DNA from 3 places in the Lysinibacillus sp. NPDC086135 genome. Region 1 is predicted to be linked to each of the others. Evidence: riboswitches for the same ligand, from Rfam matches in the RefSeq annotation. Region 1 holds a riboswitch; each other region holds the start of a gene.
The links. Region 1 has a riboswitch for thiamine pyrophosphate ahead of ACIPKN_RS17760 (ABC transporter substrate-binding protein). Riboswitches for the same ligand answer to the same signal wherever they lie in the genome.
Positions count from the first base shown of each region.

Region 1 (10,545 bases):
ATCAGAGCCGTATTCGTACGCAATGTTTCCGTAAATGCTTCCCGTGGACCTCTAATGACCGACTCTGTTGAAGGCTCCATAACAGCCCTATCTTTTGCACCTTTTGTACTTGTTACAATTCCAGTTGAAGATTCATCTAATAAAATGACCGTATCACCATTCAAAATCGAATTGTACAGTGTTGAAAAATCGAAAATATCATTAACATCGCCGACTGTTAAACAAGAATCTCTTAAATAGCGAATAATCTTGTCTGTTTCTGTTTCATCACTTGCCTCAATATCAAGCATTAGTTTATCAATTACAGAATCAGAAATGCTTATTTTATCGGTTAAGCCATCTACGTAGATGATCGCGAAAACATATTTTTCAGCTTTTCCAATGGTAATTTCTCGTATGATAAGGTCATTACTATTCCCGAGTGCGTTTTTAATTATCTTCAAATTTTGAGAAAGAGAACTATACAGTTGGTCATTGTTTTGGGAGGTATCAGTAATTTTAGAAATAGACATTTTCATTTCCTCCTCAAGATTTTACATAACTATAGAATGTACAACTTTGAAAGAAGATAAACTAAGGTTGGAATAGATTCAAATAAAAAAACAGTGTTCCCTTCGTTTAAACGAAAGGGAACACTGCTTTATTTTTTATACTCATATTTTAATTCGTCATTTGTAACATCCACATCTACATATAAACTGTGATTATTGAAAAACCATAAATCTTTTTCATCTATATAGTAGGTAACATCGTCAATAACTTTCTTAACACCAATGTTGAATGGTTCTTCGCGTGTCATACCTAGGGAAAAGCCTTCGTGAAAAGGACTGGAACCACCATATCTAGCATAAAAACGAATCGTATCTCCGGATTCTATTTCCATCTCTTGTTTGAACCATTGTAAGGCTTCATCTGTTAGTACAATATTCATTAGAATGCTCCTTTCTATGTTACAACCATTTCACCTTTGGTTCAGTACCATTTTTAATGCGTGCAATATTTGCTCGGTGACGGTAAATGATAAAGGTAAATAAACAAGCTATTAAAATACCTAACGCAAAGTCGCCTGTAACAAAATAATAAACGATTGAATAAATAAGTGCTACTAAAGCGGCAATCATGGAAGTTAAACTTACAATCTTTGTAATTTTTAATGTTACAATAAACGCAATAAATAATAAGACAAAAAGAGGCCATGAATAGCCTAAGAGAACTCCAGCTGATGTTGCTACCGCTTTCCCTCCGCGGAAACCTGCAAAGATTGGGAACATATGACCAATAACGGCTACTAGTCCAAGTAATAGCGAATGGATAGAGACATTAGAGAATAGAGGAAGAGCTACAAGTAATACGGCTGCTGTACCTTTTAAGACATCCATAATCGTTACGACGATTCCTGCTTTTTTTCCTAAAATACGAAAAGTATTTGTCGCACCTAAATTACCACTTCCATGTTGGCGAATATCAGTTTTATAAAAAATTTTGCCTATCCATAACCCAGAGGGGATCGAGCCGATTAAATAAGCACATAAAATAATAAGTCCATTTAGCATATTTGGACTCCTTTCATTCATTGATTAACACTTGGTACTAATAATATGTAACAAATATTCTACACTTTTTCTCTATAATCTACAATGACATGAAGGAGATTTCTAAGTGTATCTTGAATTCATTACAAAAGATAACTATTTTTCAAGGATTTTTATATGTATATGATTTTAGGTTAGTCTTTTAGACATGATTCATGTAGGCAGCATGAAAGCCCTTTCTAAAAATATAGGTAAAAAGGCAATTTTGTCAATCACCCATTCCTTTGGTAGAATAGAAGTCTATCTTTAATTTCTAGAGTAAACTAGTACGAATTTCTTTAGACAGAAGAAACCCATTTATTACTGTACCTGTATATTTTTCAGAGAATAGTCAAATGCTTTTGAATGAAAGTTCAAAGCCCTCAGCTATTCGTATCGTTTTGAAAAAAAGTAATGACCAGTGCAACTAAAACTTATAGCCCTGCGTCAAAGGAAGAGAAGAGTTCATGATACATATTGGAGCAACTATTGCAAATTTTTCTTCCGGTAAAACAGATCAAAACGATGAAGCTGTGAGGAATTTTAAAAATTTTTTGGGCCTGTCACTAGATATTGTTAGGAAATGCTATTATTATTAGGAAGAGAATATAAATAGAACATGCGTTTGTTTTTTGGAGGGGAAATTTTTGACGAATAAACAGTCACCAAGCGTCTATAATGATGACGCCATTCAAGTATTAGAAGGATTAGAAGCGGTACGAAAACGACCCGGCATGTATATCGGTTCTACGGATGGCCGTGGACTTCATCACCTAGTATATGAAATCGTCGATAATGCGGTGGATGAAGCACTGGCTGGCTTTGGTTCTCATATCATTGTCATTATTCATAAAGATCAAAGTATTAGCGTTCGAGACTTCGGCCGAGGAATGCCAACAGGTATGCATAAGATGGGGAAACCGACTCCTGAGATTATCTTCACTGTCTTACATGCCGGTGGTAAATTCGGACAAGGCGGCTATAAAACAAGTGGTGGCTTACATGGTGTAGGTTCGTCTGTTGTTAATGCTTTATCCACTTTTTTAGAAGTTACGATTCATCGCGATGGTAAAAAATATCGACAACGTTTTGAAAACGGTGGCCATCCTGTGACGACATTAGAAGAAATTGGACAAACAAAGCAGACAGGAACGCTTGTTCATTTTCTACCAGATGACACGATTTTCTCTGTAACAAAATACAATTATGATACGCTTGCAGAACGTTTACGTGAGTCAGCGTTTTTATTAAAAGGCTTAAAAATTGAGTTAATTGATGAACGCGAGGAAGGCAAAGGTGATGTTTTCTTTTATGAGAACGGCATTGAAGCTTTCGTTGCGTATTTGAATGAGGAGAAAGACGTCCTTCATCCTGTTAAGTATGTGGAAGGGATCCAAGACGAAATTGAAGTTGAATTCGCCTTTCAATACAACGATGGATACTCAGAAACAATCCTTTCATTTGTTAACAATGTGCGTACACGAGATGGTGGGACACATGAAACAGGTGCCAAGGCAGCTTTAACACGTGTTTTTAATGAATATGCACGTAAAATTGGCCTGTTAAAAGATAAAGATAAAAATCTTGAAGGGACAGACATCCGAGAAGGCTTAGCGGCGATTGTTTCTGTTCGTATACCAGAGCATTTACTACAATTTGAGGGTCAGACGAAGGGCAAGCTTGGTACGAGTGAGGCACGCTCGGCAGTAGATAGTGTTGTTTCGGAGCAAATTTTATATGTGCTTGAGGAAAATGCAGAATTGTCTGCATCTCTTGTTCGTAAAGCTATTCGTGCCCAGCAAGTACGTGAAGCGGCTCGTAAAGCACGTGAAGATGCCCGAAACGGCAAGAAGAGCAAAAAAGCCAGTACCATTCTTTCTGGAAAATTAACGCCTGCACAATCTCGAAATGCAGCGAAAAACGAGCTGTATTTAGTCGAAGGTGACTCTGCAGGTGGCTCTGCAAAACAAGGGCGAGATCGTACGTTCCAAGCGATTTTACCTTTACGTGGTAAAGTTATTAATACAGAAAAAGCAAAGCTGCAGGATATTATGAAAAATGAAGAGATTTCAACGATTATCCATGCCATTGGTGCTGGCGTCGGAACAGATTTCTCTGTCGAGGATTCAGCGTATGACAAAGTCGTTATTATGACCGATGCTGATACTGACGGAGCGCATATTCAAGTGCTGCTGTTAACGTTCTTCTATCGTTATATGCGACCATTGATTGAAGCTGGAAAGGTATTTATCGCATTACCACCACTTTATAAAATATCAAGAGGCACTGGTAAAAAAGAAGTGATTGAATATGCTTGGACTGAAAATGACTTACAAGCGGCCATTAAAAAAGTTGGAAAGGGTTACATATTACAACGTTATAAAGGGCTTGGTGAGATGAATGCTGACCAGCTGTGGGATACGACAATGAACCCTGAAACACGTACATTAATTCGTGTGACGATCGAGGATGGTGCACGTGCTGAAAGACGTGTGACAACTTTAATGGGCGATAAAGTAGAGCCGCGCCGTAAATGGATCGAAGCTAATGTAGACTTCGGTATGGAGGATGATTCAAATATTTTAGACAATGAATTCATCCAACAGGAGGAGGACCAAGCATGAGTAGTACGGAAAAATTTCAAGATTTACCTTTAGAAGAAGTTATGGGTGACCGTTTTGGTCGCTATAGTAAATATATTATTCAAGACCGCGCGTTGCCTGATGCACGTGACGGTCTTAAGCCTGTGCAACGACGTATTTTATATGCGATGTTTACAGAGGGCAATACGAACGATAAACCCTTCCGTAAATCAGCAAAAACTGTCGGTAATGTTATCGGTAACTATCATCCTCATGGTGATAGTTCAGTATATGAAGCTATGGTGCGTATGAGTCAGGATTGGAAAGCGCGTCATATGCTCATTGAAATGCATGGGAATAACGGTTCTGTTGATGGTGACCCACCGGCAGCGATGCGTTATACCGAGGCAAGGCTCTCTGCTATTGCAGCGGAGATGCTACGCGATATTGGCAAGAAAACAGTTGAACTTGTACCGAACTTCGATGATCAGGATATGGAGCCAACTGTTTTACCAGCTCGTTTCCCGAACTTACTAGTCAACGGCTCAACTGGTATTTCGGCCGGTTATGCGACAGATATCCCACCTCACGCACTTGATGAGGTGCTAGACGGTGTTCTTATGCGTTTAGATAACCCAAATACCACTGTCGATGATTTAATGACCGTTATTAAAGGGCCTGATTTCCCAACAGGTGGGATCATTCAAGGTGTCGATGGCATTAAAAAAGCATACGAAACAGGACGCGGTAAAATCATTGTGCGTGCGCAAGCAGTCGTTGAGCCAATTAAAGGTGGCAAGGAGCAAATTGTTATTACGGAATTACCGTACGATGTTAATAAAGCAAATCTTGTGAAGAAGATCGATGAGCAACGTGTCGATAAACGACTTGAAGGAATTGCGGAAATTCGTGATGAATCGGATCGTACAGGCCTACGTGTTGTCATTGAACTGAAAAAAGATGTTCCTGGACAAGGAATTTTAAACTATTTGTTCAAAACAACTGATTTACAAGTAGCTTATAATTTTAATATGATTGCTATCCATAATCGTCGTCCGACAATGATGACATTGCCATTGTTACTGGATTCTTATATTGCCCATCAAAAGGAAGTCGTGACGAACCGTTCCATTTATGATTTGCAAAAGGCAAAAGATCGTTCGCATATTGTTGATGGCTTGATCAAGGCACTGTCCATTTTAGATGAAGTCATTGCAACGATTCGTTCTTCTAATGATAAACGAGATGCGAAAACGAATTTACAGGTGAAGTTTGACTTTACAGAAGTGCAATCAGAGGCAATCGTTAGCTTGCAATTATACCGTTTAACAAATACGGATATTACGGAATTGCGTGCTGAACAGGAAGAATTAAATAAATTGATTGCTAAGCTTGAAGGTATTCTTAATAGTGAAGCAAAGCTTGTACGTGTTATTAAACAGGAACTACTTGACATTAAAAAGCGTTTTGCAGAGCCACGTCGTTCAAAAATCGAACAAGAAATTGAAGAAATCAAAATTACGTTAGATGTCCTTGTCCCAAGTGAAGAGGTCGTAGTGACTGTCACAAAAGATGGCTATATTAAGCGTACATCTACACGTTCACATGCAGCTTCGAATGGTCAGGATTTTGCGATGAAGGATTCCGATTATTTATTATATGAAGCAAACTTAAATACACAGCATCATCTACTGCTGTTTACAAATCGAGGCAATTATATTTATCAGCCTGTCCATGAACTACCTGATATTCGTTGGAAGGATCTTGGTCAGCATATTTCTAGTATTGTACCGACAGGGAAAGATGAATCTATTATTGCTGTATACGGTTTTGAGACTTTCGAACAGGCCAATACGTATATTTTAACAGCTACGAAAGATGGACAAATTAAACGCTCACCTGTAGCAGATTATGCTGTTACACGCTATTCGAAACCGATCAAAACGATGAATGTTAAGTCAGGCGATGAAATGATTTTTGCAGGTATCGTGACAGACGAAGTAGAACTACTGTTAACGACAGATACTGCCTATGCTATTCGTTTCCCAATAGAGGAATTGCCAGTAACGGGTGTTAAAACAGGCGGTGTTAAAGGGATTACGCTGAAAGACGGAGAAGCATTAGTTGGCATCAATGTTTTACCGCCAAATGCCACTGCGTATGTTGCGATTGTGACACATCGCGGTGCGGTGAAAAAAATGAATGTTGCCGAAGTAGAGATGACGAGTCGTGCAAAACGCGGCTTAAAAGTGTTAACAGAATTAAAAGCGAACCCACATCGTATCGTGGCTGTAGTAAAGGTTACAGATGAGGAACAGTTAACGATTGAGATGGAAAAAGGTGTGCAAGAGATCCTTGATGTACAAGCATTAACTCGAGCAGATCGCCATTCTAATGGCTCCTTTAAAGTAGATATAGCTACAGACGGTGCCATCTCACATGTCTTTACGGTCAAAAAAGAAGAGAAATAACATGACTAGCCCATGCTCTATAGAGAGCTGGGCTTTTTTTAGCTAATTGAAACCAATAAGTGGGTTCTTTGTCTAACATATATACGGGAGGATTGTATGATGCTTTACATAATGATAAAGTCAGTTGAAATCTGGTTTGATCGATTAATGGAAAGACAATCTTTAAAAAGAAACAGGTACTTTTCTTTCATTTCCTTCAATTTCTTTAGCGTATAGCGATTTTGTTATTATGTAGTACAAAAATGTATCAGTTAATCCTAGAATAAGGAGTAATCCGCTCATATATAAAGGGCGAATACACTCTCCAATGATAATTAATAGCGAAGATACAATCATTGCTCCGTAGGTAGTCAAGCTATTAAAAGCCATATAAATGCTACGAGCGTTTGATGGGGCAAGTTCTCCTATCATTGCCTATTTTATAGGGACATACATCAGTTCACCAATTGTTCCAATAAACAAGGCAACAAAAAGAAACAACACGCTATTTGAAGAAGCAAATACACTAAAACATATAGAGAAGATCAACATTCCTGTAACAAGAGTCCAGCGCTCACTGCACTCAAAGGAAGTAATGGTTTCTTAGGTTCTTGGCCTGTAATAGTGTCAAAAAGGGAATCATCTATTTACCATGTAGATCAAAAATTGAATTTCCTAATTTTATAGAGTATGGGTGTAGGATGGAGAAGGTTTAAGTATTAGAGATAGGTCCGAATAATCTAAGGGCTTGTCTCGTTATATCCTTCCATACCATGTTTGTATATTCATCAATAAACGTTAAACGCATTCCGTTTAAGATGGATAAGTACGACTCAGCAATTAATGAAGGTGATTCTTCATAAAAGTAACCAAGCATTTGCCCAGCTTCAATAACTGGATAAATACAGTCTATAAATAATTTTACAAAATCATCTAGTTCTTTAAAAAGCTTTGGAAATCGATCAGGTCTTGCAAGATCCTGTTGAATTAAACGTAGGTATTCACTTCTCGTTGCAAAAAGTTGCACATGACAATCTATCATTTCCTTAATTACTTCAAGAGGATCACTTTTAAAGTGTTCATCTATTTCAATAAAATATGGTTTGATTTCCTCCAGGGGCTCCAATATTGCCGATTCATAAAGCTCTTCTTTGGAATTAAAATACGTAAATACGGTGCCAAAACTAACTCCTGCTTCCTTTGCTATGTCCGCTACTTTGGTCTCTGCAAAACCATTCTCACTATATAATTTAATTGCGGCGTTTAGAATGGCAAATCTTTTTCTTTTCTTTTTTTCATCATTAGTAAGTCTAGGTTCCATTTAGATTCTCCGTTGAAGGGTTTTGTGTATGTTTACCTAGCACTCCCGAAGATGATTTTTACAAAGAAAAGGACATTGCGGTTATTCAACAAAAGGAATTGAAGGAAGGCATGGAGCTTTAAAATTAAATTAGCAGCGCTTTCGGCAAATAGAGCCTTGTCATTTCCGGATAGATATGGGTATAATAATCACGAAAAGTTCATATGGAAAGAATGTAGGGGGGCTGGTGTTGCCAGCTGAGATTGTGTCCGATAGACACTGACCCTTTGAACCTGATTTGGCTCGTACCAGCGTAGGGAACATCTATTCAAAAAGAAAGTTTTTGATATTGATTGTAAAACGTCTGGGAGGAATCCTGGGCGTTTTTTGTTTTCAGACTTTTGTTGTATACACAGACCGTGAACGCTTTCTTCTGGTAAAGACATTCATTCATGAACATTTCACACTACTTACTTGGAGGATTGAGCATGAAAAAATGGTTATTGGTCCTAATGGCTGCACTTTTCACATTAGTGGGCTGTAGCGAAAAAGAGGCTAAAAAGGATACTAAAGGATTAACAAAAGTATCGGTTGTCCTAGATTGGGCACCGAACACAAATCATACCGGTTTATATGTAGCGGAAAAACTTGGCTTCTTTAAGGAACAGGGCTTAGATGTAGATATAATATTACCAGGCGAAGCGGGAGCAGATCAGCTTGTGGCGTCTGGCAAGGCTCAGTTTGGCGTAAGTTATCAGGAAGGGATTACACAGGCACGTGTGCAAGATGTACCTTTAGTATCGATCGCGGCGATTATTCAACATAATACTTCTGGCTTCGCATCCATTGCATCAAAAGGCATTACTTCACCGAAGGATTTTGAAGGTAAAACATACGGTGGCTGGGGGGCGCCACTTGAAAAGGCAGTACTGCAATCACTAATGCAAACAAAAAATGCAGATATTAATAAATTAGATATTGTCAATGCAGGCGATATAGATTTCTTCACAATGATGAAAAAAGATATTGATTTTGCGTGGATTTATTATGCATGGACAGGTATAGAAGCAGAACTGCGTGGCGAAAAACTGAACATGCTATATTTAACAGATTATAGTGATCAGTTAGATTATTACACACCTGTACTTGCTACAAATGAAAAAATGATTAAAGATAATCCTGAAACGGTAAAAGCATTTGTCGCTGCTACAGCAAAGGGCTATGAATATGCGATAAAACACCCTAATGAAGCGGCAAATATTTTACTAGAAGCAGTACCTGATTTAGATAAAAACCTTGTGCATAAAAGTCAGGAATGGCTAGCAGATAAATATCAAGATGACGCTGCACAATGGGGCGAGCAAAAGCTAGCTATCTGGGAAAATTACGCGAAATGGATGGCGGACAACAAAGTTTTAGAGGGCGAATTTAACGCAAAACAAGCATATACAAACGACTTTTTACCGAAAAAGGAGACAAAGTAACATGGCAAACTCATTAATAAGTGTACAAATTATCCCGAAAACTGAAACATATGAGGATGTGATCCCGTTTGTCGATGCAGCGATTACGGTTATCGACGCATCAGGGGTGAAATATGAAGTTCATCCATTAGAAACGACAATGGAAGGTGAGCTATCGACTTTACTACAAATCATTGAAAAAATGAATGACAAGATGATTGAGCTTGGCGCTATTAATGTCATTACGCAAGTGAAAATTTTATATCAGCCATCTGGTATTACAATGAATACACTAACGGAGAAATACAAGTAATGAGGCAGGCTTTCAAACAAGGAAGGACGATAATTTTTATCGCCTTCCTCTTATTCATATGGGAACTTATTGTCCGTTTTGCAGACGTACCACATTGGCTATTGCCTACACCAAGTGCCATTTTGAAAGAAGGCTTTCAATCGTATAAGACGTTTGTGCCACATGCTATAGCGACTGTTCAATTAGCATTTCTAGGCCTTGCCATTGGAATAGTGTGTGGACTAACGGTTGCTGTGCTATTACATCGTTTTACGTTTGTGCGGGAGCTATTTTATCCTATTCTTATTATGTCACAAAATGTCCCGGTGCTCGTTCTAGCACCGCTCTTAATTATTTGGTTTGGCTTTGGTTTATTGCCAAAGCTCATTATTATTTGTCTGGTGTGCTTTTTCCCGATTGTTATTTCGGCAATGGATGGCTTCCGTCAAACCTCACCTGAGCTGAAACATTATTTTGAAATGATTGGGGCAACTAAATCACAAACCTTTTGGAAACTTGAATGGCCATATGCGTACCCGTCGATTTTTTCAGGCATTAAGATTGCGGCGACGTATAGTGTTATGGGAGCTGTCATTGCAGAATGGTTAGGTGCGAAAATGGGGATTGGCGTCTATATGACATTGGCGCAATCATCATTTCGAACGGATCGCGTGTTTGTAGCGATTTTTGCCATCATTTTTTTAAGTTTACTATTATTTAGTGCTATTCGATTATTAGAAAAACTTGTTGTGAAGGGGAGAGGAATCTATGCTAAGCATTCAAAACATTGATAAATCCTTTAATGCTCTTCCGGTTATTCGCGATTTATCATTTGAGGTCAAGGACGGGGAATTTGTGGCGATTATCGGACCGTCAGGCAGTGGTAA
Region 1 covers NZ_JBIVCA010000014.1:53,408-63,952, reverse strand. The annotation lists gene ACIPKN_RS17790 (spore germination protein) at 1-512, opposite strand, end outside; gene ACIPKN_RS17785 (HesB/YadR/YfhF family protein) at 641-931, opposite strand; gene plsY (glycerol-3-phosphate 1-O-acyltransferase PlsY) at 951-1,553, opposite strand; gene parE (DNA topoisomerase IV subunit B) at 2,219-4,195, shown strand; gene parC (DNA topoisomerase IV subunit A) at 4,192-6,624, shown strand; gene ACIPKN_RS17765 (TetR/AcrR family transcriptional regulator) at 7,316-7,924, opposite strand; TPP riboswitch at 8,131-8,240, shown strand; gene ACIPKN_RS17760 (ABC transporter substrate-binding protein) at 8,392-9,387, shown strand; gene ACIPKN_RS17755 (thiamine-binding protein) at 9,389-9,679, shown strand; gene ACIPKN_RS17750 (ABC transporter permease) at 9,679-10,449, shown strand; gene ACIPKN_RS17745 (ABC transporter ATP-binding protein) at 10,427-10,545, shown strand, end outside.

Region 2 (10,545 bases), on a different contig from region 1:
AATGGACTGATAAAATAGAGTCATCTAAAAAGTGTCCATATGTATCAAGAAATTGACGAGTTTCTTGTTCAAAGCCTTGAATATAGTCAACCTCAAGACCGATATGAATGCGAATGTCTTGTGCGTACTCCTCTTGAAGGCGTTGTAAATCTTCAAAATAAGGCATTAAAAATTCTGGATTCATACCACTATCTTGCTGAGGTGTAGGGTCAGTAAAATTCAATGGTAATGGTGCATGTTCTGTAAAAGTGATATCAGTAAAGTTGTGAGAAATTGCTTTTTCAATGTATTGCTTAAATGAATCAGAAGTACCATGTGGACAATAAGGACTATGAACATGGCCGTCACATTTCATAAAATTACCACTCCTTTAGCTTTTGGATCAAACACTTTTATTTGCGCAAATTGTTCGAAATTTAAGTAGGTGTTATTCTTGAAAGGCGTAAATACATAAAAAACACTCAAATTTTAGTACAAAAGGCGATAACATAGTATATAATAAATACAACTAGCCAATTCGTTTATTGTAGAATAGGAGGCTTACGATGGAGTATATCATCATTCCGGTTATCCTACTATTAATTTTAGCAATAGTAGGATTTATGATGCGACGAAAACATACAACAATCATTACTAAACTTGAAAATGAAAAATCACAAATACAAAACAATCCCATAAATGAGGAAATTTCAAAAGTTAAATCTTTGAACATGAACGGTGAAACGGAAGAGATGTTTGAACGATGGCGTAATAGCTGGGATGAAGTCATCGATGTACATATGACAAAAATTGATTCACTTTTATTTGATGCAGAGGATCAAATCAATAGACTTCGTTTTAAGAAAGCAACGTTAATTGAACGTGAGATAGAAGATTACATTCAAAAATGTGAACAAGATAAAGATAAAATTTTAGAAGAACTAAATGAATTAATTGGCAGCGAAGAAAAAAATCGTATTGAAATTGAACAATTAAAAGAATACTATCGCTCTGCACGTAAAACATTGTTAGCTCACCAACATTCATTTGGTGTAGCATTACCGGCTCTGGAGAAAAAGCTGGAGATGTTTGTTCAAAAGTTTGAGGAATTCGATGTACTTACTAGCGAAGGGAATTATTTGCAGGCTCGAGAAATTGTTATTGGATTGAACCAAGAATCACAACAGACATTTGAATATATTAATGATGTCCCAACAATTTTGACTGAATTACAAGTAAAGCTACCAGGAGCGGTACAAGAATTACGTAGTGGACAGCGTGAAATGGAGGAGCAATCCTACTATTTACAGCATTTAGAGCTAACTAAGGGGCTCGATAAATTTGATGAAGAATTTGCAACATTAAAAAATGAATTAGCAGAGCTTAATTTAACCGTTGTTAAACCACGTGTAGCTGAAATAAATGAAGAGATTGATCACTTTTACGATCTACTTGAAAAAGAAGTTATTGCTAAAAATTATGTTGACCAAAATTGTGATCGTTTATTAAGCTCAATTACTAATGTTATAAGTTCAACAAGATTAGTAAGTGATGAAGCAACTTTTGTGCAGCAAAGCTATCGTTTAAATGAAAAAGATGCAGAAATTCCAAAAGCTGGATTAAAGCAATTAGAGGCTTTACAACGTCGCTATGATTTATTAGCGATGCGTGTTAGGGAGGAAAAATCTGCATACTCAAGTTTGCAGGAAGAATTGATTGAAATTAACGAGGAACTTGAACGTATTCATGAGGAGCAAGGTCACTTATCAAATACGATGAAGAAGCTCCGAATTGATGAAAACAAGGCCCGTGCACAAGTAGAAAACTTAAAGAAAACATTACAAGAAACAGATCGTCTATTGAATAAGGCGAATATTCCAGGTATTCCTGAAGAGATGGACGCTCGTCTAGATGAGGCAGCAGAGCATATTTATGTAGTTGTGCAAAGCCTTCAAGAGGTACCACTCAATATGGGAACAGTTCATAACAATTTAAATGCTGCAACACTTTGTGTAGAGGATGTAAAAGCGAAGGCGCATGAATTGATTGAAAATGTAATGCTGATTGAACGTATTATTCAGTATGGTAATCGTCATCGTGCCACAAATCCAAAATTGCATACTTGTTTAAGAGAAGCAGAAAAATCCTTTAATCAATTCCGCTATTCCAAGGCATTAGAAGAGGCTGGAACGGCAGTTGAAGAAATGGAGCCAGGTGCTTTAAAGCGAATTCAAGAACTTGTAGCAGAAGAAACAGTATCAAAATAGTCAAGTATAATAAAGAATTACATCAGCTGTCTAAAAGGTATAGTTAATACTTTTTAGACAGTTTTGTTATAAAGGTGCAAAATTCAATAAACATATGATTTTACGTCTTGGAACGGTTGAGGAAGCTACGCATTCATTTTTAATGAGAAATGGAACGGGAAGCTTGACATGCTGTCTCACTACGATATTGATTAAAAACTATTAGAGGTGTTTCAAATGCATTTATATATTCGGGAAATGAATGAAATTTTTGCGACTGATATTTTAAGTTGGAAATATGAGGAACCATATGATTTTTATAACAATGATCTATGCGATGAAGCTCTAAAAGAAATTCTTGAAAGTCCGTATTATTCAATTGTCAATGATAAAGAAGAGCTAGTTGGTTTTTTCTGTACAGGAACATCAGCACAAGTACCTATAGGACGTGATTATAGTGCGTATTTAGACGAGTACATTGATGTGGGGATAGGGATGAAGCCTGAGCTAACAGGAAAAGGTTATGGTTCAGAATTTTTTTCATTTATTTTAAATCAGCTACAACAAGAAAATCATAGTCCCCTTCGTTTAACAGTAGCTACATTTAATACAAGGGCAATTCACCTGTATGAAAAATTTGGCTTTACAAAAGTCATGGAATTTACAGCTTCAACTGAATTTATAACAATGAAGAAAGATTGAAAATAAGCGTGTTGACTAGGATTTATAGTGGTGAAATTCGCCTTCAATACGGTGTTGAAATATAGTTTAAATATGGTCGCTGAAAGTTGAGGATGGCATTTATTTAAAGCATATGTCATGTATATAAGTTGATTGGAGTGGAGGTTGGGCGACTCCTTGGGGATCAGCGGCTCATCGGACGCCCCCAGCCGGAACGGAAATCAACCTCACGTTATAGTAATAAGCCTAACAATGCAAAACCCAAATTTTTATATTCAGGAAACGCTCATAGTAAATTTTAATATGCCACTCTATAATGGGTGGTTTTGCACATTAAAAGCAAACGAATGAGTGATTAAATTAGGATAATTGTTAAAGTTAGTAGTCAATCGCTGAAGATTGCGTTATGATAAATACCGTTAAATCAACGTTTTGAAAGTGTGTGAATATTAATGAAAGTTAATACAATCTATTTAGACAACAGTGCAACAACAAAACCTTTAAAAGAGGTTATGCAAGCATTTATGGCAGTGAATGAGCAGTATTATGCCAATCCTGCTTCCATTCATGCAATGGGTGTTGAATCAAACGAATTGTTAATGCGTGCACGTGAGCAAGTAGCAGATATTTTGCAGACAGAAGCAAAAAATGTGCTATTTACATCAGGTGGTACTGAATCCAATAACACGGCTATATTTGGTTTAGCAAGTAGCAATACACATAAAGGAAATCATATTTTAACAACCGAAGTTGAACATCCATCTGTTCTTGAATCTGTTAAGCAACTTGAGCAAGAAGGTTTTGATGTGGAATACTTACAAGCCGATAAAAATGGCGTTATTTCTTTAGAGGAGCTTCGTACAAAAGTGCGCAAGGATACCATTTTAGTAAGTATGATGCATGTAAATAATGAAATGGGTGCTATCCAACCAATTTTTGAAGCTGCAAAAATTATTCATGAATCAAGTCGCGCAGCTTTTCACGTGGATGCTGTACAAAGCTTTGGAAAGTTACCAATATTATTTAACGATGAAGATGGACCAGACTGTATTTCAATTTCTGGCCATAAAATTCATGGCTTTAAAGGTTCAGGTGTACTAGCGTTCCGTAAAAAAATGAAATGGCAACCATATGCACTTGGCGGAGGGCAGGAGTTTGGTTTACGTAGTGGAACAGTAGCTGTACCGCAAGCAGTAGCTTTATCCAAAGCAGCCCGAATGGCAGTCGAGACGATGAATAATCGTGCAAAAAAATATCGACAATGGAATGATGAAATATGTACGCAATTACGTGGTTATGGAGATGTAGTGCATATTTTATCAACCCCACAAGGTGCGGCACATATTTTATCTTTTAGTATTCGAGACTTAAAAGGTGAAGTCATTATCAATGCATTGCAAAAACGCAATGTAATTGTGTCAACATCGAGTGCTTGCTCATCGAAACAGACAAAAACAAGCCATGTTGTTGAAGCTTTAAATATTGATGAGCACTTTAAAAAGGGTGTTATTCGTATAAGTTTTGGAGCGCATGTAACAAATGAAGATATAGTAAAGTTTAAACAAGTATTAGATGAAGTATTGATGGAACTTAAAGGAGAATATTAAAAATGATTTGGAAAGAAATTTTAATTCGATATGGAGAGCTTTCTACAAAAGGTCGCAACAAGATGGATTTTATTCGTCGTTTACGCGAGAACATTCGTCATGCGTTTGCGGATTTAGGACATTTACACATTCGCACAGAGCGCGACCGTATGTTTATCGCCATTCAAAATGAAACACAAATGGACGTTCTATTAAAAGGATTACCTAAAATTTTTGGTATCCAATCTTTTAGTCCAGTGGCAGCATGTGAAAAAGACATGGAGGCCATGAAAAAACTTGCCATAACAATTATGGATACATTTAAAAATGAGCAGCTTACTTTTAAAGTAGAAGTAAAGCGTACAGATAAAACATTTCCGTTAGAATCACATGCTATTCAACGTGAAATTGGTGGTTATGTATTACCACAATATCAAAATTTATCAGTAAAGGTGAAACAGCCTGATATCGAGCTTCGTGTAGAGGTACGTCATGATGCAACATATATGATGGCACAAGTTATTCCGGGTGCAGGTGGAATGCCTGTAGGTTCGAATGGTAAATCTTTATTAATGCTTTCTGGTGGAATAGATAGTCCTGTTGCAGGTTATTTAATGATGAAACGTGGAGTGCGCTTAGAAGCGATACACTTCTTTAGTCCACCTTATACAAGCCAAAATTCATTAGAAAAAGTAAAGGTGCTGGCTAATGAATTAACGAAATTTGGCGCTAATATACGTTTACATGTTATTCCTTTCACTGAAATCCAAGTTCTTATTAAAGAAAAAGTACCTTCTAATGTATCGATGACAACAACTCGTCGTATGATGCTAAAAGTTGCTGACAAAGTACGAGAAGAAATTGGTGCATTAGCAATTGTTACAGGTGAGAGTCTTGGACAGGTAGCAAGTCAAACTCTTGAAAGTCTAACAGCTATTAATGCCGTAACGAACACACCGATTTTACGTCCATTAATCTCATCAGATAAATTAGAAATTATCGATATTGCAGAGAAAATAGGCACATACGAAACGTCTATCCAGCCATTTGAAGACTGCTGTACAATTTTTACTCCAGCAAGTCCAAAAACAAAGCCAAAGCTTGAAAAGGTTGAGCATTACGAAAGCTTCTCGGATTTTGATGAGCTAATCGAACGAGCAGTGAAAAACCGTGAAGTCTATATATTCCCGAAAAAAGAGCAAGAAGCCGATAAATTTGCAGATCTTCTATAGAAGAAACTTGCGATTTCATAAGCTAACGAGCCGACTCAGAAGTCTTGAGTCGGCTTTTTTGTTCATTTCCTTCGTAGGCACAATTTACCTATAAAATTTTCGTATTAAAAATCTAATATCGCACATTCTATATTCACAAGGAGGTGAGAGACATGACTTCAACAAATCGCAGTTCAAACAAACTTGCTGTACCTGGTGTAGAGTACGCTCTAGATCAAATGAAATACGAAATTGCACAAGAATTTGGTGTTCAATTAGGAGCTGACGCTTCAGCTCGTGCTAACGGTTCCGTTGGCGGTGAAATCACTAAACGTCTTGTACAAATGGCAGAATCACAATTAAAAGGTATGCCAAACAACAACCTATAATTGCATAATCAGCAATTATTAAAATTAAAACCAGTGACCGTAAAAGGCACTGGTTTTAGTTTGTTTAAATTTTTTATTTTTATCCTGTATTAACGGACTGTATCAAAAGAGAAGCGAGTTGTTCCTATTTCAATTCAATGAGAGCAAAGAAATAGGTGAGGCTAACTGCCCGTAAAAAACCGATTGGTGAAAACTAATAAAAGTTTCACCTTTATCCTACAAATGATTTAAATGTAGAGACTGTATTTGCAATATCCTCACTTTGGCAAATTGCAGAAATAACTGCTATCCCATCAGCACCTGCTTTAAATACCATAGGAGCATTTGAACAGTTTATGCCTCCAATTGCAACGATAGGGAGATCCGGATATTGCATCCGAGCTTGTTGTAAAAAATTAGTTCCACTAGGTGGATTGGCGTCACTTTTAGAAGTGGTTGAAAAAATCGGACCAATTCCTACATAATCAGCACCATATTGTAGAGCAGTTTGTAATTCAGCTTGTGAATGAACAGAAACACCTAAAATCATGTTGCCAATTTTATTACGCACCATCGACACAGGAAAATCCTCTTGCCCAATATGAACACCGTCTGCTCTAAGATTTATAGCCAGCTCGACATCATCGTTGACGATAAACGGAACATGATATTGTTGACAGAGCTTTTGACATTTACGAGCAAAATCTTCATAGGCTTGCCCAGTTAGTGTATTTGGTCCTTTTTCACGATATTGAAACATCGTAATTCCAGATTGCAGAGCTTTCTCTAAAACGTTTAATGGCTCGTGTTTGAAAACATTACTTGTACCCATTATAAAATATAGCTGTAGATCGTCATGTTTCATGAATGATCACCTCGCAGGAATTCTTCAAGTTTTGATAAGCAAAATGATTGGTAGGACCATGTCCATTACCAATAGATAAATCATGAGTTATTGCTAATTGAATAAATTTTTTAGCTTCCTCAATCGCATCTTCTAAAGTTAGTCCACGACCAAGAAAAGCAGTTAATGCAGCGGAAAACGTACAGCCTGTACCATGCGTATTTTTGGTTGCAATACGAGTGGACTGCATGGAAAATGACCGACCATCTTGGAAAAATACATAATCAGTAGCATAACATTTATCCTCTAAATGACCGCCTTTAATAATGACGCATTGAATGCCCATTTGTAATAAGACCTTAGCTGCTTCTTTAATATCTGTTAAAGAATTGATTTTCCTTCCAGAAAGGGTTTCTGCCTCTGGAATGTTCGGTGTTACCACTGTTGCTATAGGTAGCAAACAACTGCGTAATGCCTCAATTGCTTCTTGCTGTAATAAGCTTTCGCCACCTTTTGCAATCATGACAGGATCTACTATAAGCGGACTATTTATTTCAGTTAAAATCCGTGCAATTGATTGAATAATTTCCGAGGAAAACAGCATTCCGGTTTTAATAGCACTTATTGAAAAATCCTCGACAAGCGCTTGGAGTTGTTTTTCGACAAAACTAACTTCAATTGGTAAGACATCCGATACCCCGAGTGTATTCTGGGCGGTTAAAGCTGTAATAACAGACGTTCCAAACACCTTTAATTCCTGGAATGTTTTTAAATCAGCCTGTATCCCTGCACCGCCACCACTATCAGAGCCAGCAATTGTCGTTACAATATGCATCATTGTTCACCACCCTTGGAGAGGCGGTGTAGTTCGTTCAATACTGCAATTTGAAAATCGCCAATATATGGGGTAGAAGAAGCAGCTTGCTCTGCCACTTTTTTATAAAGCGATAATGTTTCTATTAATTGGTCAAATGGCTTATTTCCTACGAGGTAGGAAGCACAACAAATGGCACTCAATAAGCAACCTGTTCCAGTGACTTCTGTCATTTGTGAATTTCCACCTGTAACCCATTGCTGATGTTCGCCATCAGTAATAAAATCCTTTTCACCGGTCACAATAACAATACAATTGTAAAGTTGAGCTACTTTTTGTGCCTCAACTTCTAAAGAAATTGAACCACTACCACTATCTACGCCTTTTTGTTGCCATTCTACATCGGCTATTGCTGCAAGCTCTCCGACATTACAACGAATAGCAGCAAAATTTATTTCCTTGAGTAATTGTTGTACCGTTTGTTTCCGGTAAGTTGTTGCACCTGCAGCAACAGGATCTAAAACAACGGGAATGCCAAGAGCATTTGCTGTTTTTCCTGCAAGTAACATTGATTCTTTCATTCGCTCATTAAGGGTACCGATATTTATTAATAAGCCTGAGGCAATTGCGACCATTTCTTCAACTTCATGACTGTCATCTGCCATAACTGGTGAAGCGCCTATAGCTAATAAGCCATTTGCTTGGAAATTAGCTACAACATAATTAGTGATGCAATGAATTAGTGGATTTTGTTTACGGATAGTATGAAATAACATTTTTAGTCCTCCTTGTTGGATGGACGTAAGCGTGCAAAAAAGGCTCTTTTTCGTGTAGAAAAAAACACGTAAAAGAGCCTTTCATCAGTAAATAGATGTGAATTGCTCCCTACGTCAGTATTAACTAACAGGTTCAAAGGGTCAGGTTTTACCTTCTCAACTCTAAATGAGTCCCCCTGCAATCATGCTTTTAGTTGACCAAAATGTACCATATTATTCATTCGTGTTCAATAGTTTTTTTCTTCATTGCGAAAACGGCACTAATGCTAAGTCGAAATGGATAGTACCAATACGTGACTGATGCCATATAGCAGAGCATGATAGTTGTCACGACTTTAATGAATTGGAGTGAATTCCATTGAAAATGATAAAAATTGAGTTTTATAATGAGCGTACAAAAGGGGGCATTTGCCATGAAAAGAGAAGATTTAATCGCACCAGAATGGTATAACATTTCAGATGAAATTGAAAAATATGCACAGGATTCTACTAAAAATGCATTATTAGTTTATAACGAAGATGAGGAAATTCAATATTTAACATATCGAGCTTTACTTGAAAAGGCAAATCAGGCAGCACATGTATTTACATCTCAAGGTTTAAAAAAAGGTGATGTTATTTTGGTCATGGTGCCAAGATCAGTTGAAGCGTATATCGTTTATATTGCTGCCTTAAAGGCAGGCTTAACCATTATACCTAGCTCAGAAATGCTAAGAACTAAGGATATTGAATATCGAATCAATCATGCCGATGCAAAAGGCGTTGTTGCATTTGAACCTTATATTGAACAATTCGATAATGTGGGAAATTTACAAGAAATACAGCAGTTTGTCATTGGTCATGCACATGAACCTTGGCAGCCATTGCTTGAAAAAATGCAACATCAACCGACGACTTACATAAGTTCTACACCGACTAAGAGTACAGACATTGCATTTTTAGCTTATACGAGTGGTACAACAGGCAATCCAAAGGCAGCGGTTCATACACATAGCTGGGGTTATGCGCACTTGCGAACTACTGCTCCAAATTGGTTAGGTGTACAAGAAGGTGACATTGTTTGGGCTACCGCAGCACCAGGTTGGCAAAAATGGATATGGAGTCCGTTTCTTGCTACTTTAGGAAGTGGTGCGACAGCATTTGTTTACAAAGGTCACTTCGATGCGGCAACATACCTTTCATTGCTTGAGAAATTCAATATTAATATTCTGTGTTGCACACCGACCGAATACAGATTTATGGCAGGTCTTGAAAATTTGCAAGACTTTAATTTAAGTACGATACGTCAGGCTGTGTCAGCCGGTGAACCTTTAAATAGTGAAGTGATAAAAGTATTTTCCGAGGTCTTTAATGTACAAGTACGAGATGGTTATGGACAAACAGAGAATACATTACTTGTTGGAACAATGGTAGGGATGGAGGCTAGAATGGGCTCAATGGGTAGACCTACTCCAGGTAATATGGTTGAAATTATTAATGATTTTGGAAATCCTACTGTAATTGGAGAAGTAGGAGATATTGCTGTGCACTGTGAATCACCCGCGTTATTTAAGAAATATTTAAACGATCCCGAACGTACAAATTTACAATTTAGGGGCGAATGGTATATTACAGGAGATCGTGCATATAAAGATGAAGATGGCTATTTTTGGTTTGAAGGACGTGGAGATGATGTCATTATTTCGTCTGGGTATACGATAGGTCCATTTGAGGTAGAAGATGCGTTATTGAAGCATCCAGCAGTAAAAGAAACGGCCGTAGTCGCGAGTCCGGATGAAATTCGTGGAAATCTCGTGAAGGCATTTGTTGTGCTCTCTGATGGAGTAGTTGGTGATGAAACGCTAATAAAAAAACTACAAAGCCATGTAAAAACTTTAACTGCCCCTTATAAATATCCTCGTGCTATTGAGTTTGTTACTGAGCTACCAAAGACTGCATCAGGCAAAATTCGGCGTGTCGAATTACGTGAGCAAGAAAAAATCCAATATAGTAATCATCGTTGATTTCCTAGGAAATAATGTCGAAAATCAAAGTTCCTGC
Region 2 covers NZ_JBIVCA010000001.1:108,251-118,795, forward strand. The annotation lists gene hisJ (histidinol-phosphatase HisJ) at 1-355, opposite strand, end outside; gene ezrA (septation ring formation regulator EzrA) at 546-2,246, shown strand; gene ACIPKN_RS00465 (GNAT family N-acetyltransferase) at 2,463-2,927, shown strand; gene ACIPKN_RS00470 (cysteine desulfurase family protein) at 3,359-4,513, shown strand; gene thiI (tRNA uracil 4-sulfurtransferase ThiI) at 4,516-5,724, shown strand; gene ACIPKN_RS00480 (alpha/beta-type small acid-soluble spore protein) at 5,877-6,092, shown strand; gene thiE (thiamine phosphate synthase) at 6,304-6,936, opposite strand; gene thiD (bifunctional hydroxymethylpyrimidine kinase/phosphomethylpyrimidine kinase) at 6,926-7,750, opposite strand; gene thiM (hydroxyethylthiazole kinase) at 7,750-8,505, opposite strand; TPP riboswitch at 8,595-8,693, opposite strand; gene mbcS (acyl-CoA synthetase MbcS) at 8,919-10,508, shown strand.
Region 2: another riboswitch for thiamine pyrophosphate. It lies ahead of thiM (hydroxyethylthiazole kinase); the one in region 1 lies ahead of ACIPKN_RS17760 (ABC transporter substrate-binding protein).

Region 3 (10,545 bases), on a different contig from region 1:
CAATTGATGCGTATGGAGGGAAAAAATTGCTAAAACAAAATAGAAATTTCATAACACCACTTTTTCTTATATTACTGCTTATATTAACGGCTTGCGGAGAAAAAGAAAAGACAGCTAGTCCTTCTGCAGAACAAGATAAAAAAGAGGCAGAGACAAAAACGGTGCAGACTACAAATGGTGAGATTGTTATTCCGACTAATCCGAAGCGTATTGTAGCAGAGGAATATATCGCTAGTTTACTTGTGTTAGATGTAAAACCTGTGGGAGCTCCTGGGTTGACTCTTGAAAACTATTATTTAAAGGAAGCATTAAAGGGTGTAGAAGATATCGGTGTGTATGGAAAACCATCGGCTGAAAGAATTTTAGCGCTCAAACCTGATATGATTATTACCGGCAATGGGGAAAATTATGATGCATTAAGTAAAATTGCTCCTACGGTTGTCATCCCTTACGGTGAATTGAAGAATGCTCATGAAGAGCTTACATATTTTGGTGAGTTACTTGGCAAAGAGCAAGAAGCAAAGGAGTGGCTCGCACAATATGATCAAAAAATTGCCGATGCCAAAGCACAGGTGGATGCAATAATTCCAGAAGATGCGAGCTTCTCCATTATTGAAGATGCTGGCAAAACCTATTATGCCTATGGTGATAATTTTGGACGTGGTGGACAGCCCGTTTATCAGGCACTTGGTCGAAAGCCACCTGTCAAAGTAGCAGATGAAATTATGGAAAAGCAGTGGGCTGAGATTTCCGAAGAAGTGTTGGCGGATTATACAGGCGATTATATTATTTTGACATCTAATGGTAATCGAACAGTGGAAGAGTACAAAAAAGATCCTGTTTGGGGTAGCTTGCCAGCCGTAAAGAATGATCACCTTTATGTTTGGCCAGAGGAGCGCTCATGGTATTACGACCCAACAGCTGTGTTGGCTCAGGTTGAGGAATTAACAAACTGGCTAACGAAAAAGAAATAACAAAACCAGTATAGCTAAAAAATTTGCACATTTGATCTTTAGCAATAAAATAATGGAAGCATCTTTAGAAATGGAGGTGCTTCTTTTTTGTTTTTAATATGTTATTGGAAATGTTTGGGATTAATAGTATTTACAAATTCTATGACTTGAATTAGAAAGGTGTGAAAACAAATAGTGGGTAAAGATGATCATATCCTTCTGGCCATTCAAGTGAATACAGGAAGCGGGGATAAAAGAGTCTCCTAGAGGACTTTTACGAAGATCAAATTTCTGCTCCTTTCACAAAGCTAAGGAAATTAGTCGGAGGTAAACATAACCCTCTGCAATTAACAACGAATTGGCAGAGGGTCATGATTTTTTCTTTATTTGGAGATCACTGTTGGATTAGGAATGAACCAGATGTCTTTGTTTGAATGAAATGACGATTTCCTTCTATTGTGTAATCAGCAGGTTCTTGATCGCCAAAGTCATAGGTACGAACGATAGAGGCATTCGGTGATAGGTTATTGATAATGATTTCCATATCCGCCTCGAATTCAACTTGTTTTTTATTTAATGTTGCCTGGAATGTGATACGATTCAAATTTCGTGTAATTTGAATTTCCATAACACCAGTATCCTCATTAAGAAGAGTTCCTAGTGGTGGAATAATAACAGTCATATTGGATTTTGTTGTTAAAACGAAGCGCTCTGTACTATTTTCCGAATCTGCAACGTTTATTTTTGCTGTATAAGTATTTTTGTTTCTAGTCATAGCTGTGATTTTACCAGGTACGGCTGCAGTATCCGATATAACTGGAGTTTTAGTCCCGTTCCCTTTAGTCGGTAGATCATATTTTCCATTTACAAAGTCTACTAAAGTCCAGACGTTTGGCACAAGCTGCTGTTGCACAGGCGTTAAAGCTTCGAAGGCTGTTTTCACTGTCTGTACATCTTGGGCAGTGGACGTTTTAGGCGATAAAGCGGCAATAGCGTTTTCCACTTCCTTAGCTGCTGCCTTATCCTTTACAACAAGTTGTTCAGCATCTAACAACATCTTTTCGACACCAGCAGGTAATGAGACGTTTGTATGTCTGCGTAGTGCATTAAGCTCAGCTCTAGCATCAGCTACATCTTGATGGAAGGTAATGCGAGAAGAGTTTAATAATTGGATTTTATTGACCACTTTATCGATAGATGTGTTTGGTGAGATATAGGATGTCAGTATTCTTTGTGATTCCGCACTTACAAAGGTCTTTTGCGCTGCATTTAACGTATTGTACCAAGTTTTCGTTTCCATAACATTTTGGTAGTAATTAACGGAAGTCGATTCCACTGAAGCTAATTTCTCTTCAATTTGATCAGCAAGCTTACGATACGCTACTTTCGTCCGTTTATGATTGGACAGCGTTGAATAATTCGTGACGTACTGTTGTTCCGTTGCAGTCAATTCATCGTATGCTTTGCTAGCTGTCTCTAAAGTTGCTTGGAATGAAGAGGTTGTATCATTAATATTCGAAATAAGTCGAACAACATTCGAAACCTTAGAGTTGTAGTAATAAGTATTATCGTATATGTAAGCAGTTTTTACCTGTCCTGTAATATCAGCAGCCGATGCTGACGTAGTAGGTGCAGCATAGATTAGTGAAGGGGCCGCAACTAGGGCGAGGAAGGCTAGTTTTCTTTTGTTTTTCATAATATGGGAAACCTCCTAATTGGTTTTTTCACAAGTGTCATGGTAATTCATGAGGATTTTTGTCCTAGATGAAATCTTTGATTGTCTTGAGAATATCCTAATATATGTTGATAAACCAATTTTATCATATTAGGATTCTTTTATGTATATTTTGAGTGAATAGGTAGATAGGTTGTGCATTTTTTTAAACACTTTGTGTCTTATGTACTTGGGAATACGAAAAGTAAGAGGTCGCTTTTCAATAGAGATGGATAAGGTGGATAGAATCGCAAGAATGATGGATAGAACTGCAAGAATCTATAAGCCTAAAATGAGTCGTGAAGCATTCAAGTATCTTGAGGAAAACGACATTATTGACCATACATTAGCTAAAATTTAACGAATTTGGTAGGGTTCCTAAATATTGCTATGCATGATTATCAAGCTATTGAATTAAATATACTCCAAGCAATTATCGAGAATCATTTAAGTGATTTTAAAACCTATACAGAGGCGATATTGCTTATATAAAAGAAACAACAGGCCATAGAGATTTTCTAGCCTGTTGTTTTTAAATTATAATAGAAGATTTTTATCGTTGTTTACCTGAAAGTTGGACATCATTATAGATGTTGATTGCCTTGTCTAAACTGTTAATAGCATCTGTCACTTCGTGCGAAGATGCATAGGAGTTATTGGCAACAGATTGAGCGTTTTGCACTGCTTTTTCTAGGTCACGTTTTGCTCTTTCTGTTGTCCACTTTTCATAATAAGGTATGTCAGTTCCATCTCCATTAGCAGAAGTCTTTACATACTGAACAGAATTGACGAGTGACGTTAGCCAAGATTTATCAACATAATTTCGATAGTTTACACCGGATTTATGATTACTTCTATACGTTGAAATAGCACTATTTAAATAATTATAGGCAGACGAAATTTCTGACTGAGACGAGTAGCCATTATTTGCAACATTTTGAGCATATGAAACAGCTGAAACTAGAGCGTCTTTTTCACTTTGCGTCGTCCAAATTGTATAAGAAGATAATTCAGATCCATTAACAGAAACGGTTACATATTGAACAGAGTTAATCAGCGATAAAAGGGCAGATCTATCGGCATTAGTTTGGTAAGTACCATATTTTTGTGCATTTTTATAAACTGTGATCGCGTAGTTTAAATTGTTAATAGAACTTGAGATATCAGACTGGGTTGCATAGGTATTATTTGCAACAGACTGAGCGGATGAAACGGCAGAAGCTAGAGCATCCTTCTCACTTTGAGTCGTCCAAGGCGTATAAGAAGCTACATCATTACCATTATTCCAAGATACTGCAACATACTGAACAGAGTTAATCAGCGATGAAAGGGCAGATCTATCTCCACTAGTTTGGTAAGTACCATATTTTTGTGCATTTTTATAAACTGTGATCGCGTAGTTTAAATTGCTAATAGAATTTGTGATATCAGACTGAGTTGCATAGTTATTATTTACAACATACTGAGCGGATGAAACGGCAGAGGTAAGAGCATCCTTCTCACTTTGAGTCGTCCAAGGCGTATAAGAAGCTACATCATTACCATTATTCCAAGAAACCGTTACATACTGAATAGAATTAATCATCGATTGTAATGAAGACTTATCACCGTAAACATATTTTGTTCCGTTCTTTTGCGCAGCTTGATAAACGGTTAATGAAATCCTGTATTGTGTAATAGCATTGTTTATTTGTTCCTGAGAGGCGTTGGAATTATTAGCTACCGCTCTTGCGCTACTTACGGCATATTCGAATGCTGTACGTTCAGCCTGCGTTGTCCATTTCTCAGTTGTTAAAACGTCGTTTCCATTAACAGATACGGTAACGTATGGGGGTATAGCTACTAAATTACTTAGCTCAGTTTTATTCGCCACAGGTAATTTTACAGAGGCTTTTTTATCATCCACCTGTACCTTGTTAATAAGATGTCCTGAATCTAATGCCACCTTTTCCCCGTGTTTGACAATCACTTGCTCAATTTTACCTTCCCCGTAAAGGCTAAAATCTTTCTCAACATCGATTGTAAGCTTATCAACATTGGCAGTAACTTCAAATGCTGTAACTTTACCAACTACATTGATTTTTGAAATAGTCTTGTCAGAAGTCACATGTACTTTCGTACGCTCCAAGTTAATGTCTGGAGATTTAATATCTTTTAAAGTGACATTTAACCAATTAATATTTCTAGTTAATAAAGGTTTAAAAGTAATTGTATCCCCGATAGTAACGTCATCAATTGTAATTGCCTTCTTCACACGATTAGTTACAATAAGCTTATCTTTAATAGTTACATTTTGAACTTTTACATAATCCGCATTTACAGTTAGACTTCCTTCAATCTGTGCGTCACCACCATCAAAATATACTGCTTTTTTGTCAGTGCCAGCTTTAGTTAATGTTAGTTCTGTAACGCTCGTAATTTCGCCGTTTTTCACTACTACTGTTGCTTCGGCATCCATCAATGCAGTTTTATTCGATGTGTTAAAGAGGGGCTTCAGCGACTGGCTAATTTTAAATTGGCCATTGGATGTAAGTACTTTCTCTTTAGTAATGTTGTTAATGGTAATAGTTTGCCCCTTTGTTTTGGCTGCAGCTACCTGCCCATTAATTTGAATTGAGTGGTTTAAAGGTGAATTACTTGAAGCGGCATCTGCAGTGGGCATTGGCGATACTAGGGTTGCTGTAATAGCAGTTGCCATAAAAGTCGTTAATACTTTATTCTTCATTTTAGTCACTCCGATCATTGTATTTAATGGATAATATATCATATATTTCTTTGTTTTAGTACATAAAGGGTATATTTTACTATTTATTATACTTAAATGAAATGTAGTCCCTTTTTCTTTATCGTTCGTTTTTAAGAATCCTTAATTATTTAAAAAAAATGAAAGTGAAGTGCCAGGTTTTTTTTGTACGAAATTGGGTAGTTGGGTGCGGAAATCACGCTCATTTCAAGGGCTATAACGTTCTAAAAAGTAACTTTTACCATGTTGTTAAAGACACTGTATTAGTTTAGTGTGTTCAGGAAAAACGCCTTGATATGAGTGGTGAGTTAGTTTTGAAGTACATTGACCAAGCATAAAAACAGCACTACTATAGGAGAGGGAAGGGGGACAAGCTATGATGTATCTCGGTATGATTTTTTTTAAAATTGTGACTCCAATTCTAGTGCTTCTAGTACTTGGTGCAGTTTTACAAAAGAAATTTCGCTTTAATTTAAAGGCGTTATCTCAACTTATTACATATTGCTTCATGCCAGCAGCAGTTTTTGTGAATATATATGAAACGAGTATAGAGCTGTCTGTGCTTGGGGAAGTTGCGTTATTTATTCTACTCTTTATCGGAAGCCAAATGGTGCTTAGTCATTTTCTTGCAAAGGGACTAGGCTTAGTAAAAACAGAGGCTGCGGTGTTTAAAAATAGTGTTGTCCTAATTAATTCGGGTAACTATGGAATTCCAGTTGCACAAATGATTTTTGTGGCTCAGCCGATTGGCGTAGCGATTCAGGTCATTCTCGTTATATTTCAAAATATGACGACCTATACTTACGGCTTGTACAATTTAATTTCTTCAACAAAATCGGGCATGTCTATTGTGAAAGACTTCCTCAAAATGCCCATTATTCATGCACTTATTATTGGTGTGGCAATGAACTATTTTACTATCGCTATTCCGCAGTTTGTAAGAATTCCGATAGACCATGTGGCAGATGGCTTTATCGCTGTAGCATTAATAACTTTAGGGGCGCAACTATCGCAACTTGAAATTAAATCCATGTTCAATAAGATAGTATTCATTAGCTGTTTTACACGACTAGTCATAGGGCCAGCCGTTGCATTGCTAATCATTTTTGCGCTTGGTCTTGATGGTGTCGTGGCACAATCACTTTTTATAGCTAGTTCGTTCCCAACATCGCGAAATAGTTCTAGTCTTGCATTAGAATATGACGTAGAATCGGCAACTGCTGCACAAACAGTTTTATTTTCAACGATTGTGAGCTGTATTACAGTGACGATTGTGATTTATGTGGCGGAACTGTTGTTTACTTAACAGTTTGGTGCTATTCGGAATAAAAAAGATTATTGTCAAAACGTGAGGTTGATTTCCGTTCCGGCTGGGCGCTTTGTCGCTGACGCTTCGCTTTCGCACAGTTAAAACATTTGTCGCTGACGCTTCGCTTTCGCGCAGAGCAGAGCTTCCTGGGGGCGTCCGATGAGCCACTCGCGCTGCTCGCTCCAGGGTCTCATCTGTGACGCTGATCCCCGAGGAGTCGCCCAGCCTCCACTCCAATCAACCTATATGCATGGCTTACGTTTAAACTTCTTTCAGTAGAAGTCTCCCATCTCTATAGGTTGTAAGATACAATTCGGGTTTAAGTTACTTTTCAGTGGTGTCCAAGCATCAGCTGAACACGGATCGATAAGGAATTAATATAGATGCAGGCCTAAGCACAATGCCGAATCCAGATGCAATTATGCCGAGGCATAATTGATCAATTGCTGTCGCCAACTTTTGATGATAAGCAAAAAAAACAAATGAAGCTTCCATCTCTTAACAATATCTGCTACACTATCATCAAACTTAATAGCATTAACTAGGGGAGTCTGATGAGTCAGGCTGAGAGGGAAACGCATAGAGGTTTCTTGACCCTTTGGACCTGATCTGGCTCATACCAGCGTGGGAAAGTTAACCATTATTGCACTCAATGTATTTGCAATAACTATACCTTTACATTCTTAGCCGGATCCAAAATTTTTTGGATTCGGCTTTTGTCTTTATTGGGGTGAGCTAGATTCGGTCCTTGTATAAATATAAAAGGGGGCGAAGTAGTTTATGACAACAGTTAGCGACAAGAATATTACGATTATGTCTAGTTTTGAAGGAAGTAAAAAAGTTTACGTAGAAGGTTCTCAACCAGATATTTTAGTGCCAATGCGTGAAATTGCTCTAAGTCCAACGACAGGAAGCTTTGGTGAAGAGGAAAATGCACCAGTACGTGTTTATGATACGAGCGGCCCGTATACTGATCCTGCGTATAAGGTGGACATTACGAAAGGATTGCCAGCTTTATGTAGTGCATGGATCAAAGAACGAGGTGACGTTGAAGAATACGAAGGGCGTACTATCAAGCCAGAAGATAATGGATTCCGCAAAGCTGATGATCCACGAATAAGTGAAAATATTTTTCCGTATTTATCCAAAAAGCCTTTGCGTGCGAAGAAAGGTAAAAATGTAACGCAGCTTCACTATGCACGAAAGGGAATTATTACTCCAGAAATGGAATTTGTAGCGATACGCGAAAATATGGACCCAGAATTTGTGCGCTCAGAGATCGCGGCAGGACGTGCTATTTTGCCATCTAATATTAATCACCCTGAGGCAGAGCCGATGATTATTGGACGTAACTTCCACGTAAAAATAAACGCCAATATTGGAAATTCAGCGGTGTCATCCTCTATTGCAGAAGAGGTAGAAAAAATGACGTGGGCTACACGCTGGGGTGCTGATAACATTATGGATTTATCTACTGGTAAGCATATTCATACGACACGTGAATGGATTATTCGTAACGCCGCGGTGCCAGTGGGAACGGTGCCGATTTATCAAGCGCTAGAAAAAGTAAATGGAGTGGCAGAGGATTTAACATGGGAGGTGTATCGTGATACGTTAATCGAACAGGCTGAGCAAGGTGTTGATTACTTCACGATTCATGCAGGGGTATTGCTACGCTATGTGCCATTAACGGCTAATCGTGTAACAGGCATAGTGTCTCGAGGAGGCTCGATTATGGCGCAGTGGTGTTTATATCACCATCAAGAGAGCTTCTTATATACTCATTTTGAAGAGATCTGCGAAATTATGAAAACCTATGATGTTGCCTTCTCTTTAGGTGATGGTTTACGTCCTGGTTCTATTGCAGATGCAAATGATGAGGCTCAATTTGCAGAGCTAGAAACGCTAGGGGAATTAACGCAAATTGCCTGGGAGCATGATGTACAGGTGATGGTAGAAGGACCAGGGCATGTACCAATGCATCTTATTAAAGAAAATATGGATAAACAGTTAGAGGTGTGTAAGGAAGCTCCTTTCTATACTTTAGGACCGTTGACAACAGATATTGCCCCTGGTTACGACCATATTACATCGGCTATTGGTGCTGCAATGATAGGGTGGTATGGTACGGCAATGCTATGTTATGTGACGCCAAAAGAGCATCTCGGCCTACCAAATCGTGACGATGTTCGTGTAGGGGTTATTACGTATAAAATTGCTGCACATGCTGCCGATTTAGCGAAAGGGCATCCGGGAGCACAGCAGCGTGACGATGCGCTATCTAAGGCACGATTTGAATTCCGCTGGCGCGATCAATTCAATCTTTCGTTAGATCCAGAGCGTGCAGTTGAATACCATGATGAAACATTGCCTGCAGAAGGGGCAAAAACTGCGCACTTTTGTTCAATGTGTGGACCTAAGTTTTGTAGTATGAGAATCTCACAGGATATTCGTAATTATGCAAAAGAGAGTGACTTAAATACGACTGAAGCAATCCACAAAGGTATGAAGGAGAAAGCAGAGGAATTTAAACAGGCAGGCAGTCAAATTTATCAATAATTAGTAAAGCAGGCTTGTGTCAAATTAGGCACAAGCCTTATTAGTTTCATCGGACGCCCCCAGAAAAGCGCCCTGTCGGAACGGAAATCAACCACACATTATGGTGATGAGTCTTCGTTCTGTCATTAATATAAAAAAACTCCATGTGAAGATGTCCTTCACATGGAGTAAAAAGTTGGATTGGATATCAATAATAATGGAAAATTAAACGTTTGTTGCTTGCTTTTCGTATGGGTTTGAAAGATCCATACCTTCTAATGAAAGACCCATAGCTTTTGCTACACCTTCGCCATATGCTGGATCAGCTAAATAGCAGTGAAGAATATGACGGCCTTTGATGAACTCTTCAACTGGTGCCATATCATTAGCAGTATTTTCGAATAGACGTTGTTGCTCTTCGGCAGTCATTAGGCGGAATAATTTACCCGGCTGCTCGAAGTAGTTATTGTCGTCTTCACGGAAATCGTGGATACCAGCATTACCGTCTATACGTAATTCAGGCTCTTTATAGTCTAAATTATGTTCCCACTCACCATAGCTATTTGGTTCGTAGCTTAAAGTTGAACCTAGGTTGCCATCGAAACGCATAGCGCCGTCGCGGTGGAATGAACGGAATGGGCATTTTGGTGCGTTTACAGGAAGCATGTAGTGGTTCACACCTAAACGGTAGCGTTGTGCGTCTGCATACGCAAAGATACGAGCTTGTAACATTTTGTCTGGCGAGAAGCTAATACCAGGGATAATGTTAGATGGTGCAAATGCAGCTTGCTCAACTTCCGCAAAGTAGTTGTCCGCATTTTTGTTTAACTCGAATTCACCCACAGGAATTAATGGGAAGTCTTTTTTATACCATACCTTCGTTAAATCAAATGGGTTATATGGTAACTCACGAGCCTGTTCCTCTGTCATTATTTGAATGTACATTTTCCATTTAGGGAAATCGCCTTTTTCAATAGCCTCATATAGATCGCGTTGTGAAGATTCGCGGTCGTTACTGATTACTTCAGCAGCCTCAGCACCAGTTAAGTTTTTAATGTCTTGCTCTGTACGGAAGTGGAATTTAACCCATACGCGCTCATTTTCAGCATTAATAAAGCTATAAGTGTGAGAACCGAAACCATGCATATTGCGGTATCCAGCCGGAATACCACGGTCAGACATAACAATTGTTACTTGGTGGAGCGCCTCTGGTAATGAAGTCCAGAAATCCCAGTTTGAATTCGCATTTTTCATATTCGTACGTGGGTCACGTTTTACCACGTGGTTT
Region 3 covers NZ_JBIVCA010000019.1:86,069-96,613, forward strand. The annotation lists gene ACIPKN_RS21275 (ABC transporter substrate-binding protein) at 27-974, shown strand; gene ACIPKN_RS21280 (hypothetical protein) at 1,348-2,649, opposite strand; gene ACIPKN_RS21285 (hypothetical protein) at 2,906-3,028, shown strand; gene ACIPKN_RS21290 (hypothetical protein) at 3,058-3,159, shown strand; gene ACIPKN_RS21295 (S-layer protein) at 3,221-5,392, opposite strand; gene ACIPKN_RS21300 (AEC family transporter) at 5,787-6,716, shown strand; TPP riboswitch at 7,253-7,367, shown strand; gene thiC (phosphomethylpyrimidine synthase ThiC) at 7,500-9,278, shown strand; gene ACIPKN_RS21310 (catalase) at 9,483-10,545, opposite strand, start outside.
Region 3: another riboswitch for thiamine pyrophosphate. It lies ahead of thiC (phosphomethylpyrimidine synthase ThiC); the one in region 1 lies ahead of ACIPKN_RS17760 (ABC transporter substrate-binding protein).